Regions from separate parts of the Cytobacillus sp. BC1816 genome, predicted to be linked through region 2. Evidence: riboswitches for the same ligand, from Rfam matches in the RefSeq annotation. Region 2 holds a riboswitch; each other region holds the start of a gene.
What was found. A riboswitch is a leader RNA that binds a small molecule or an ion and turns the genes downstream of it on or off. The one in region 2 is predicted to bind S-adenosylmethionine.
Positions count from the first base shown of each region.

Region 1: it holds a riboswitch for S-adenosylmethionine, as region 2 does, so the genes downstream of both, ACR42H_RS12775 (methionine biosynthesis PLP-dependent protein) here and ACR42H_RS10700 (O-methyltransferase) in region 2, are expected to answer to the same signal.
Region 3: it holds a riboswitch for S-adenosylmethionine, as region 2 does, so the genes downstream of both, ACR42H_RS23950 (methionine ABC transporter ATP-binding protein) here and ACR42H_RS10700 (O-methyltransferase) in region 2, are expected to answer to the same signal.

Region 1 covers NZ_CP195611.1:2,485,188-2,489,529, reverse strand. The annotation lists gene metC (cystathionine beta-lyase) at 1-451, opposite strand, end outside; gene ACR42H_RS12775 (methionine biosynthesis PLP-dependent protein) at 448-1,560, opposite strand; SAM riboswitch class I at 1,636-1,751, opposite strand; gene ACR42H_RS12770 (H-type small acid-soluble spore protein) at 1,951-2,130, opposite strand; gene ACR42H_RS12765 (hypothetical protein) at 2,295-2,534, shown strand; gene sucA (2-oxoglutarate dehydrogenase E1 component) at 2,870-4,342, shown strand, end outside.
Region 2 covers NZ_CP195611.1:2,064,717-2,069,058, forward strand. The annotation lists gene ACR42H_RS10695 (hypothetical protein) at 1-2,298, shown strand, start outside; SAM riboswitch class I at 2,373-2,479, shown strand; gene ACR42H_RS10700 (O-methyltransferase) at 2,586-3,164, shown strand; gene ACR42H_RS10705 (PH domain-containing protein) at 3,190-3,573, shown strand; gene ACR42H_RS10710 (PLP-dependent aminotransferase family protein) at 3,609-4,342, opposite strand, start outside.
Region 3 covers NZ_CP195611.1:4,710,780-4,715,121, reverse strand. The annotation lists gene ACR42H_RS23960 (PLP-dependent aminotransferase family protein) at 1-850, opposite strand, end outside; gene ACR42H_RS23955 (DMT family transporter) at 964-1,878, shown strand; SAM riboswitch class I at 1,951-2,049, shown strand; SAM riboswitch class I at 2,152-2,252, shown strand; partial or broken gene ACR42H_RS23950 (methionine ABC transporter ATP-binding protein) at 2,362-3,392, shown strand; gene ACR42H_RS23945 (methionine ABC transporter permease) at 3,382-4,032, shown strand; gene ACR42H_RS23940 (MetQ/NlpA family ABC transporter substrate-binding protein) at 4,051-4,342, shown strand, end outside.

The sequences.
Region 1 (4,342 bases), 420 kb from region 2:
GCGGGTTGGAAGGAGTCTCTACATAGAAAACTTTCGTGCTGGGACGAATTGCTTCTTTTACTTCCTCAAGATTTGTCATATCAACAAATGTGTGCTCAATTCCAAAACGGGACAGGACTTCTGTTGTCATACGATAGGTTCCGCCATATACGTCTTCTGTAATGACAACATGATCTCCCTGTGATAAGAGGAGGAATGCTGTAGAAATCGCAGCCATTCCAGAAGAAAAGGCAAACCCTCTAATACCTTCTTCAAGCTCCGCTATGACTTCTTCAAGTGCTTCCCTTGTTGGATTCAGGCTGCGGCTGTAATCATATTTTCCGAACGCATCAATATCTTTTTGATGAAAAGTGGAGGCATGCTGGATCGGTACACTGACAGCTCCTGTTTCCGGGTCGAATTTTTGATTATTGTGAAGTAATTTGGTTTGGAATGTGTAATTCGAACTCATCGTACTGCCTCCTTAACAACCCTTGCAAAAGCATGTTCAAGATCCGCCTTCAAATCTTCTGCACTTTCTATTCCAACCGAGAAACGCAGAAGCCTATTACAGACACCGGTTTCAATGCGGATTTCTTCAGGAATGTCGGCATGTGTCTGGGTTGCTGGATAAGTTATGAAACTCTCGACTCCGCCAAGGCTTTCTGCAAAGGAGATAAGGGAGAGGCTCTGCAGAAATGGGTTCACCCAGGATTCATCCTTGATTCGGAAAGATATCATGCCTCCTTTGCCGGGATATAGGACATCCGTTACTGCATCGTGGCCCGATAAAAATTCTGCTAATACCTTCGCATTTTCTCCATGCCGTTCCATGCGGAGAGAGAGTGTCTTCATCCCTCTGATCAGCAGCCATGAATCAAAAGGGCTAAGGACAGCACCTGCGGCATTGTGGTTCATAGCCAGTGCATCACATAACTCTTTGCCTTTTGCAGCAATTAATCCGGCAAGGACATCATTATGTCCGCCAAGATACTTTGTTGCACTATGGATGACAATATCAGCTCCAAGCTTTAACGGCTGCTGAAGGAGAGGGGTATAAAACGTGTTATCAACGATAAGGAGGATATTATGCTTTTGGGCAATGTCTGCTATCAATTGAATGTCAGTCTGTTCCATCAGCGGATTAGTTGGTGTCTCCAGAAATATTGCCTTGGTCTTTTCCGTGATTAAAATTTCAACATCTTCGGGATTGCTGGTATTTACATATTTGCACTGAAGTCCCCACTTCTTGAAGCCCTGTTCAAGCAGACGATATGTACCGCCATATAAATCCTTGGATACAATCCATTCATCTCCGGATTTAAAAAGAGAAAGTATGGTAAGAATTGCGGCCATTCCAGAACTGCATGCATAGCCTTGGTCGCCTTCTTCCAGATCGGCGATCGCCTTTTCAAGCAGCTGGCGGGTGGGGTTGCCTGTTCTGCTATAGTCAAATCCAGTTGACTGCCCAATACCTTCATGGCGATATGCCGTGGAAAAATATACAGGCGGATTGACAGCACCTGTTGCTGACTCGCTCCTGTTTCCGATTTGCGCTAATCTTGTGTCAATATTATACATGCTTGTAACCACTCCTTAGTAAAAATAAAAAAAGCCTTCTATAAGAAGAAGACTTTTTAATGTGATCAGCCATTCTTCTTATCTTTCAAGTTTTTAGAAACTTGCAGGAATTAGCACCTTTTCAATCAAAAAAATGATTGCTGGTTGCTGAGGCGTCATCGGGCCTTACCCTCGACCTCTCTGGATAAGAAATCAAATATTAAATTTTCTCTAAACTTTACTACAGTAAACCGTTAATCGTCAACACTTTTTTGAATATTTTATGTTATAAAAAATATCCGATAAGGTGTTTTCAGTCCTTTTAACCTAAGTGTCCGTTTTCAATGGGGAATGAGGAAGATTATGAACAAAAAAACTTCCCATCACATACTGGGAAGTTTTTAAGGGTATTCATTCTTCAATCAATTCGTTAACCGGCACATCCATTTCTTTTTCAGAATCTGCTTTTGTGTAAATACGTGCTGTCTTAGTCTGTTCATCTACATGCTGAATGATGATCTGGATGCCATTGAAAGTAACACTGTGCATTTCAGCAGACTCGGCAATCTCTTTTGCTCTGCCAATATTCATGGAAAAACCTCCTGATTTTGAATAATTTTAATGTGTCTTAAATATACACTAATTATTCTTTTGAAAAAAACCTGGCATAAAATGTTAGAAGTGGATCACTTCAAAGTTCAGAATATTTGTTTTATAATGAAGGCAAATGAAATTTTTCTTGGAGGGAAGCTAATATGCGTGAACATAGCCACTGCCGCCACCGGTTTTCGGAATCCGAAGGACCAGCAGTATTCCAGACCATGGATGGCATTGAAGTAAATGTTTCTGGTTCCATGTTCGAAAAATGTACAACTTGCGGCCATTTTGATTTTCCTGTGGAAACGAGAGAAGCAATTGAATCTTCCCTAAAAGAAAACAGAAAAAATTCGAATGCAGCGAAACAAATCTATATTAACTTAGTTGAGACTTTTTAAAGCCGAACAGCATTTCGGCTTTTTATTTTTGCCTCTTCTAAAAACCACCCAGTTATTTCTTATTTATAATTGTTTAACATTTAACAAAACATTTTATTAGAATAAGTAATTACTAAAAAAATTTTTTTAATAGTTTTCCACTATATTCATGTTTTTATCTTTGTACAACTAGATTTTCCGTGTTAGAATAACTGTGGAAACGTTTTATCCTCTGAAAAATATTATTATTCGTAAAAATAAAACGTTAATGCATCTTATAGACGGGTATTGTATTTTCAGGGGAGAAAAATGCATTTGAATTATTTACTTAAAAACAGTTATGGAGGTAATTTTCCATGAAAAAGCCATCGAATGGTGAGGGACCTTTTGAACAAGGATTTCATGGCCCCAACCTTGGCTACGTTATTGAACTATATGAAAGATACTTAGAGGATCCATCTTCTATCGATCCTGAAATGAAAGACTACTTTGAAAGAAATGGTTCCCCTCTAGCGAGTGAAGGAACTCCGCAAATGGCTTCATCAGCAAATCAGCCAATGAATGCCGGACAGCTTGAAAAAACACTTGCTGCAATTCGCCTTGCTGATAATATCCGCACATATGGCCACTTGGCTGCAGATATTTATCCGCTGGGTAACCATAAATCTGAAAGTGCATTATTCGAACTGAGCAAATATGGCTTATCTGAAAATGATTTAAAAGAGATTCCTGCCGGTGTGATTACTAAAGACGCCACGTATCCTTTACGCAACGGACTCGAAGCAATTGAATTCCTGAAAAGCGCTTATATGGGACCAATTGCGTTTGAATTCCAGCATATATTTGATGAAAACGAAAAAGACTGGCTTCGCCGTAAAATAGGGGCCAACAGCCACAAACTGTCAATGCAGAAGGCGGAAAAACTGAAAGTTTTAAGAAGACTGACTGAAGTTGAGGAATTTGAAAAGTTCCTTCATAAAACATTCGTTGGACAGAAAAGATTCTCAATTGAGGGTCTAGATACAATGGTTCCATTACTGGATGAAATTGTTTCTGAATCCGTTTCTGATGGTGCCAAAACGATTAACATCGGAATGGCCCACCGCGGAAGGTTAAATGTTCTCGCTCATGTGCTAGGAAAGCCGTATGAAATGATCTTCGCGGAATTCCAGCATGCTCCAAATAAAGAACTGGTTCCTTCCGAAGGATCTATCGGAATCAATTACGGATGGACAGGCGACGTTAAATATCACCTAGGCCTTGATAAACAGATCAAAGATGAGAATACGACCATAGCCAGACTGACATTAGCTAACAATCCGAGCCATCTTGAATTTGTAGGTTCACTGGTTGAGGGCTACACAAGAGCTTCACAGGATAATAGAACAAAGGCCGGATATCCTGAAGTGGATCCAAAAGCTGCTTTAGCCATTATCATTCATGGAGACGCAGCATTCCCAGGACAGGGAATTGTAGCAGAAACACTGAACCTCGGACAGCTGACTGGCTATAATACGGGCGGATCGATCCATATCATCGCCAATAATACAATTGGCTTCACAACAGAATCACATGATTCACGTTCTACCAGATATGCAAGTGATCTTGCCAAAGGTTATGAAATGCCAATTCTGCATGTTAATGCAGATGAACCTGAAGCAGTAGTTGCAGCGGCAAGAATTGCGTGTGAATATCGTGCAAAATTCCAAAAGGATATCCTTATCGACTTAATCGGATACCGCAGATTTGGGCACAACGAGATGGACGAGCCTATGACGACTAATCCACTTATGTATAATATTATTCGCAAGCGTCCAACCGTGAAAGCG
Region 2 (4,342 bases):
AGGGAAGAAATGGCGGGCAAAAATCAGCAAGATACCTTTGTGATGATCACCGGTGCGGAGAAGGAACTTCTGACAGATAAAAATCAGTTCACGAACTGGAAAATTAAGATTGCCAAACAAATAGAAGAAAAAAAAGATACACTTATAGAAATGGAAAAAACAGAGAGTTCTCTCCGTCGTATTTTAAAAGAAATCGACCGTTTCCTTTCCAATGACCTTGCGGGTGATATCGAAAGAACGCTGCTTCAGGAAAAAGAAGCCCTGCTTTCCAAGAAAACGGAATTGCAGGCCATCATCGTGCAGGAGGAAAAAGAAAAAGAACGGCAGCTGGGACTTAGAGATCAGCTTGAAAAGACGAAGGAAAAGATTGAAAATCTATCTAAAGATGTGGAGTCCCTGGAAAACTTTAATCGTGAAAAGTCGCTGCATCATGAAAATAAACGGGTAAAGCAGGAAAAAGAGAAACAAAAGGTAGCTTTCGAAAGTGTACAGAAAGAGCTTGCAAACGAGCATCAAATCATCGTTGATCTGCAGGAAAAGTGGAGCCAAACGTACTTGGAATGGAAACTATCAGCCGAGCAAAATATTAAGGAGATTAGCTTCTTTATAGATGGTGCGGTGTTTCCAGCCGCTGGGAAAGCAGAAGCTTCTGAGGAGGTTCCGCGATTATCATCACATATGCTGGAAGAAATCATTGGAAGCATTGAGGAGCTTAAACAGCTGCAAAAATCAAAAGAAGAACAAGCCAGTGAATTGCTGGCGATCCAGGCGACAAGAGAATCGGAGCAAAAACAGCAAAAGAAGCTGGAGAAAAAACTTCATGCTCTTAACGAAGAGTGGAAGGATGCACCTATACCGGATGAACCCATGAGTATTTTGGAAAAGATGGTTCAGACAGCTGCAAAGGAATCAAAGGCAGCAGAGAAAGAAGAGCGTGAGCAGGGAACAGCTGTAACAGTTTCTGATACTACTTTAAAGCATGCGAAGGCGCAGCGCGATAAGACTGTTAAAAAAGTGGCCAAGCATGATAAACAGCCAGAAGAATGGGAAGAACTTGATCTGGAGATGAAGACGGTTGAGATTACTGACCAGACCAAACAGACGAATGCAGAAATAAAGAAAACGGAAGAGCGCAAAAAAGAGACGGAGCAAAACATTGCTGAGTTTGAAAACAATCAATTACATCTATCCGTAATCCTTAAAGAGGAAGCAGCAGCTTTTACGGATGAAGATATTGAAAAAATAAAGAGTCAAGGAAAGCAAAGCATCATTTCCTGGAGTGAAAAACATCAGGATATCCAGGATGAAGGCCAGGAGAAGCACGCAAAAATTGAACAATCCCTGCGCAATTTAAAGCTCAATATTGAAGGCAAGGATTGGGAAATCCGCTTTAAGAATGAAGTCTTAACTACGCTTGATCATATGGATACAAGGCATTATGCACATATTCAAAGTGTGGTTCAAAACATGAAGCGCTTTTCACAGAGCGGCTTAGAACAGTTGGAACGCGATAAAGAACGGGCGGAGAAAGCGCAAAACTTCTGGGCCAGTCGTGCGAGCATGAAGGTGCTGAGTATTTCGGAAGCGATTCGCTCGATGATTGCAAAAATGAAGCTTAAGAATGAACGGGGTTCTTTCCCGCTCGTCCAGCTCAAAGAAGACATCCTGCCTAAAAAGGCGGAAGATATTGAAGCTTTACTGAAACAGCATTTTGTTTCGGCCATTAACAAAATTACGAAACGATTCGAGATGATTGATGACAATAATCTGGAGCTGGATCAGGAAATCAAACAGCTCATCAGTGATGAGCAGATTTTATTTGTCTCCCTCAGGAATCGTTACCCGGAGCTGCTGGTATATAATATGCGTACTGATAATGCCTTCATGTACGGAAAACCGCTGCGTGAGCATTATTCAACCTGGCAGACGATCAACCAGGGTTCAAAGACTAAATCCGATGGCAGCGGCGGCCAAAAGCTATCTGCCCGCATGGTCATGATGATGATGCTTCTTTCGGTTAAGAGTGAAACCGATCAAAGCTGGGTTCCATTAGTCTGTGATAATCCGTTCGGCCAAGCGGCTTCTGCACATGTGCTTGATCCGATTTTTGCTGTAGCTGATAAGCTGAAGTTCCAATTCATCGTCGTTACTCCGCCTGAATTGGTGAAAACAGAGATCAGCCAGAGGTTCGATGCGTATTATAAATTGGATTTCATCCGGGAAAAAGGGAAAGAGATTGTGTCGGATACGATTGTTCCGGCGTTTCGAATTTATCAGGGAGAGGAAGCAGTTCATTAGATTAAAAGAATTAAAGTATTGCCATCTTGCAAAAAATATGCAATACTTGGTTGAAAATATATATTTTATACAAATTCTTATCCAGAGAGGTGGAGGGACTGGCCCTGCGAAGCCTCAGCAACCCCTGATTATGTCAGGAAGGTGCTAATTCCAACAGAGTTGAAGCTCTGGGAGATAAGAGGTCGTTTTTTTGATAGTAAAGGCCTCTTATAAAGAGGCCTTTTTTTGATGTATTTTTAGTTTGAGCTTGGTTTAAATAATAACGAAGAAAGAGGAGGAATGGCAAAATGGAAAACGGCGTTATACAGGTACCGGAAGCATATTCGAGGATATTACAGGACTCTGATTTGCTGGGTTTCGGGCAATCATGTGATCGGAAAACAGGGTTTTTACTAAAGGGGCTGGCTGCCTCAAAACCAGGAGGAAGCTTTTTGGAGCTGGGCACAGGTACGGGGGCGTCTGCTTCCTGGATCATTGATGGGATGGATGAATGCAGTAAGCTAACGACGGTTGACATAGATTCAACAGTGCAATCCATCGCGAAAAAAAACCTCGGGTATGACAGCAGAATCACATTTTGCTGTGAGGACGGTGCAGCTTTTATTAGAAACCTATCAGAAAGCTTCGATTTTATTTTTGCAGATACGTGGCCAGGGAAATTCGAGCTTCTGGACAAAACCCTGGATCAATTAAATATCGGCGGTTTTTATGTGATTCATGATGTGTTTCCGCAGCAGAAATTGCCTGAGGAATTTAGGATCAAAGCCACTAAGCTTCTGAAAACTCTGCAGGACAGACCTGACCTTGACATTACAGAATTGGATTGGTCTACTGGACTGATATTGGCAGTGAAGACTGCGGTTTGATAGTGAAATATGAGGGGGGCGTTCCATGAAGAGTGATATAAATCAGGTTAAACATGTATTGCATGAAGATGAAAACATTATTGAATGTTTAAGCTGTTCATTAGTGGCTCATTTCTGTTTAGCACCTCATCCAGGCTTCTTTGCAGCAACGAACAAAAGACTGCTGTTTTATGGAATTCCTGCATCAGGGACAACCAAGGAATTAGTTGAAGAATTTGCGTATATCAATATAACTTCCATTGAAGAAAAAAGGGGAATCACCGGCAAGCATATTCATATGTATTATAACCAGGACTTGTATAAATTCCAGCAAATCCAGGGGATGAATATGTTTGATTTTATGGCAGCGGTTAAGGAAAAGATGTGCATGTTTGCTGCTTCGGCAAAAGAGCGTTATCCCGTAGGATAAGCGCTCTTTTAAATAGTGGGAATATATGGCTTAACTTATTTGCTCAGATGACTTTTCCATGCTTTAGCGATTAACTGGACCCCTTTCTGAATCTCGTCCATTGAGGGGGCACCATATCCAATCATCACTTGATGATTTGGCTTTTGAAGCTGATACATAGGTGAGACGGCATCCATTTCCACACCGCAGGACTTCGCCAGTTCAATGGCCATTGCTTCTTTTAATCCTTCGGGTAATGTCACGATGATATGCAAGCCCGCTGTATCACCAATTATGTCAAAGTGGTCTCCTAAGTGTTTTGATAGGCTTTCTATCAAACAGCTCCGCTTGGCTCGATATAACGTTCTCATTTTTGCTATATGAGATGTATAAAGTCCTTCTTCTATAAATTTTGAAGCAGTTTGCTGATCAATTCTAGAAACATTCGACTTTTGGTAAGCATTAAATTTTTCAAAGTCCTGCTGCAGTGCTGCTGGCATAATCAGATAGCTGATCCGAAGTGATGGCAGCAATGTTTTTGAAAAGGTGCCAAAGTACAGTACCCGCCCGGTTGAATCCAAATGGGACAATGCTGGGATTGGTGCACCTTTGTAGCGAAATTCAGAATCATAGTCATCCTCGATAATATAAGCGTCCTGTTTAATTGCCCAATTTAACAGCTCAATCCTTCTGGCAATAGACATAATTGTACCGGTAGGGTATTGATGAGCTGGTGTCGTATACAATAATTTTATTGGCTCATCAGCATCAGGCACACAGCATCCTTCTA
Region 3 (4,342 bases), 2.6 Mb from region 2:
TTCTGCAAACATCAAGCAGTTCCCTCCTTCTTTTTTCTGTCATTAAAATTCCAGTAGGATTATGATAGGAAGGAATCGTGTATAAAATGGATTTCCCTTTTTCATATTTCTTCAAAGAGATGCTTTTCGTAATAATTCCCTCCTTATCCATTGGCAGGCCTTTTAAATTCATGCCTGATGAACGGAAGAGCTGTAATGAATATAAGTAAGAGGGCTTTTCCAGAAATACGGGTGCCCCTCTTTGCACAAGGCCCAGTGAAACAAGCTGAAGGGCTTGCAGACCTCCAGAAACAATAAGTATGGAGGAAGGAGAAGCGTATATTCCGGATGCTGCCAAATACTCACTGACTGCCTGTCTTAATGGCAAATATCCCTTTGGTTCCTCATAACCGAGTTCACTCAATTCATCAGCAGCTTCCTTTAAAACTTTCTGCATCGTTTGCACAGGGAAAATTTCAGGGGAAAGCTCTCCTTTGCTGAGCTGTATAAAAGCGGGATCCATTTCTAAGTCATTAATTTCCTGAACGATTTTTTCGCTTGCTCTGTGTATCCCTGTATCGATATATTCACTCCAGTTGGCAGACTGCCTGGAAGCGAGAAGTGTCCATGTATTATTAATAACCTTAGTGCCAACCCCTGTTTTCCCTTCTATTAGTCCATCTGCAGCCAGTTCTTCCAGAGCAGTGATAATTGTGCTTCGGTTTACTCCAAACTCCTCAGCCAGTTTCCGCTGGCTTGGAATTTTACTTCCGATTGGCCATTCACCTTTGGAAATCTTCTCTTTAATAGTCTCAATAATTTGCTGATATTTTGGCAATTGTGTTGTATCCATCCGCATAACCGCCTTCATGAAAATTGGCTGGCAAAATTCTTTCCTAATTGGTTGAGGACATTGTATCAGTTATTAACTATCATGAAAAGCAGCACAGATAATGGCTGGAAATGTTGATAAGGGGGATGAAGTTGGCTCATAAAAAACTAATGATAATCGGGGCGCATAGTTCTATCATCATTCTATGGGCATCCGCATTCCCGGGAATTCGGGCTGGGCTTGAATCGTACTCCCCGGAGCACCTTGCCCTTTTTAGACTTTTAGTTGGTTCCGCTGCACTTGGTGTCTTAGCGCTGCTGACAAAGATGCGCCTTCCGGATATGAGAGATCTTCCTGCTATTTTTATACTTGGATTCCTTGGTTTTACGGTTTATCACACAGCACTCAACATTGGGGAAAAAACAGTAAGCGCCGGGCCGGCAAGCTTGATTGTATCAATGACGCCGATCTTTTCGGCTGCTTTGGCTGCTCTATTTTTAAGGGAAAGGTTTGGAAGGGTAAGGTGGACTGGTTCCGCAGTCAGTTTTGCGGGTGCCGCACTTATTTCGCTTGGTGCAGGAGGCGGGTTTGAACTCCAAACCGGTGTTTTATTCGTCCTGCTTGCTTCCGTTTCAGAAAGCATCTATTTCGTGTTTCAGACTAAATATTTTAATAAATACGGATTTTTGTCATTTACATCCTATACGGTATGGGCAGGGACTAGTTTTATGCTGATTTATCTTCCAGGGCTTGGTAATGAGATCCTTCATGCGTCGGCCGAATCCACTTTTAGTGTCATCTATTTGGGGATTTTTCCAACGGTAGTTCCATATATTGCCCTCGCTTTTCTTGCGTCCATAGGAGGGACTTCTGAAGCGACAAGCTCTCTTTATCTGACACCAGCAATAGCGTTTGTCATTGCTTGGATTTGGCTGGGAGAGGTGCCGACTATATTATCCATTGCGGGTGGTATGATCGCTCTAGCAGGTGTGATGATTATTCACCGTAAAGATAGCTCCGTTAAAGTAACAGAAATTTTTGAAAATGAATCAAGTGAAAATATTTGAAATAATGATTGACATCCTTTTCTTTAAGGTGGTAAAGTAGTAAGCATATTAAACAACCGAATAATAAAAATCTTCTTATCAAGAGAGGTTGAGGGACTGGCCCTATGACACCTCGGCAGCGGACAGCATGTACCGTGCCAAATCCAGCAAGCATTGCTTGAAAGATAAGGAGAGGACCATTGATAAATGCTGCCCTCTTCTTTCTTTAGAAGAGGGTTTTTGTTTTTATCCGAAAAAAATGCATCAAGATTCTATTCATAAACATATGAATAATTCTTATCGAGAGAAGCAGAGGGAACTGGCCCAATGAAGCTTCGGCAGCAGGCAGACTGCACTGTGCCAAATCCAGCAGGCGATAGCCTGAAAGATAAGGAGGGGACTTCAAAAAACCTCTTCTGATGGAAGGGGTAAATTTCAGGATATAATTCTTAGTTTTCATATAGGGATAATTATATATAACATTTAGAAAAGGAGAGAGGCTGCATGATAGAGTTTCAGAATTTAAAGAAAGTCTATGAAAGCGGAGGCCAGCAGGTAGCTGCCTTAAATGGAATAGACTTAAAGATTAACAAGGGTGAGATTTTCGGAGTCATCGGCTTCAGCGGTGCGGGAAAGAGCTCTTTGATACGCTGTGTCAATTGGCTGGAGAAGCCGACTTCAGGAAAGGTCATTGTCAGCGGACATGATCTGACGGCTTTATCTGTAAGAGAAATTCGCGAAGTGAAAAGAAACATCGGGATGGTCTTTCAGCATTTTAACCTTTTAAACTCAAAAACAGTGTATGCCAATGTGGCGATGCCGCTCACACTGGCTAAGGTCCCAAAAGATGAAATCAAAAAGCGTGTCCATGAACTATTAGAATTCGTGGGGCTTGCAGACAAGGCGAACAGCTATCCTGATCAGCTGTCAGGCGGGAAAAGCAGCGGATCGGAATTGCCAGGGCGCTGGCGACCCAGCCTTCCATTCTATTATGTGATGAAGCAACTTCAGCGCTGGATCCGCAGACAACCAGCTCAATCCTGCAGCTGCTGAAAAAAATAAATAAAGAATACAACATTACTATACTGATCATTACCCATGAAATGTCTGTAATCAGAGAGATCTGTGATCGTGTCGCTGTAATAGAGGCAGGAAAAATTATCGAAGAAGGAACCGTCTTCAATGTCTTTTCCTCACCAAAAACACCAACAGCGAAGAACTTTGTCAGCACTGTCATGAATGATCAAATCCCTGACTCTATTAAAGAAGTGATTGAAAAACAGCAAGGGCTTCAAAAGGTATTTAGAATCAACTTTGTTGGAAATTCTGCCGGGCAGCCGCTCCTCTCGCAGGTTGCCAAAAAGTTTAATATCGACTTCAACGTCCTGTTTGGAAATATTACTGAACTTCAGGGAACGCCGTTTGGTAACCTGATTGTCGAATTCCAAGGTCCGGACAGTGAAATCAGACGTGCTATTCAGTACATCAGCCAGGAAAAAGTTTCAATAAAGGAAGTGACAACACGTGCTAGTTAACCAGGAAAAAATCATCGAAGCCTTAATCGAAACGATTCAAATGGTGGCATTCTCATTGCTGTTTTCAGCTGTTATCGGACTGCCGCTTGGCATATTGCTTGTCGTGACAAGGAAAGGGCATCTGCTGGAAAACCTTGTTGTTTTTAACATCATAAACAGCATTATTAATATTTTCAGATCGGTTCCCTTCATTATTTTAATGGTAGCCATTATCCCCATTACCAGGCTTATTGTTGGAACATCGATTGGTACGGCTGCAGCCGTAGTGCCGCTTGTCTTTTATGCCGGGCCATATATTGCAAGATTTATAGAAAACTCATTGCTTGAGGTAGACCCGGGAGTCATAGAAGCCGCAGAAGCAATGGGAGCAACACCGGGCCAGATAATATTAAAGTTCCTGATTCCAGAAGCACTTAGTTCGCTGGTATTAGGCTTTACAATTGCGACAATCGGATTGGTCGGAGCATCGGCTATGGCCGGGGCAGTCGGAGGCGGCGGGCTTGGTGACCTCGCCATTACCTACGGCTACCAGCGATTCGATACAACAGTCATGCTGATTACTGTTGCGATCTTAGTTGTCATGGTCCAAGGCCTGCAGTCATTCGGAAATATCTTATCCAAAAAAATAAGAAGAAGATAAATTAGGAGGAAACACATCATGAAAAAACTATTCTTAACATTCATTATTTTAGCATTGGCTGTGTTCACTGCAGCATGCTCAAGCACAACTGGCGGAGAAGAAACAAAAAAGATTAAATTAGGTGTCAGCGGATCAGATACACGCATCTGGGACTTTATTGCAGAAAAGGCTGAAAAGGAAGGCATTGAAATTGAGGTTGTCACATTCTCTGACTATGTGCAGCCGAACGTTGCCCTTGCAGAAGGCGATCTTGATGTGAACGCATTCCAAACAGTCGCTTATTTTGACACTTTTATTAAAGAGCATAATA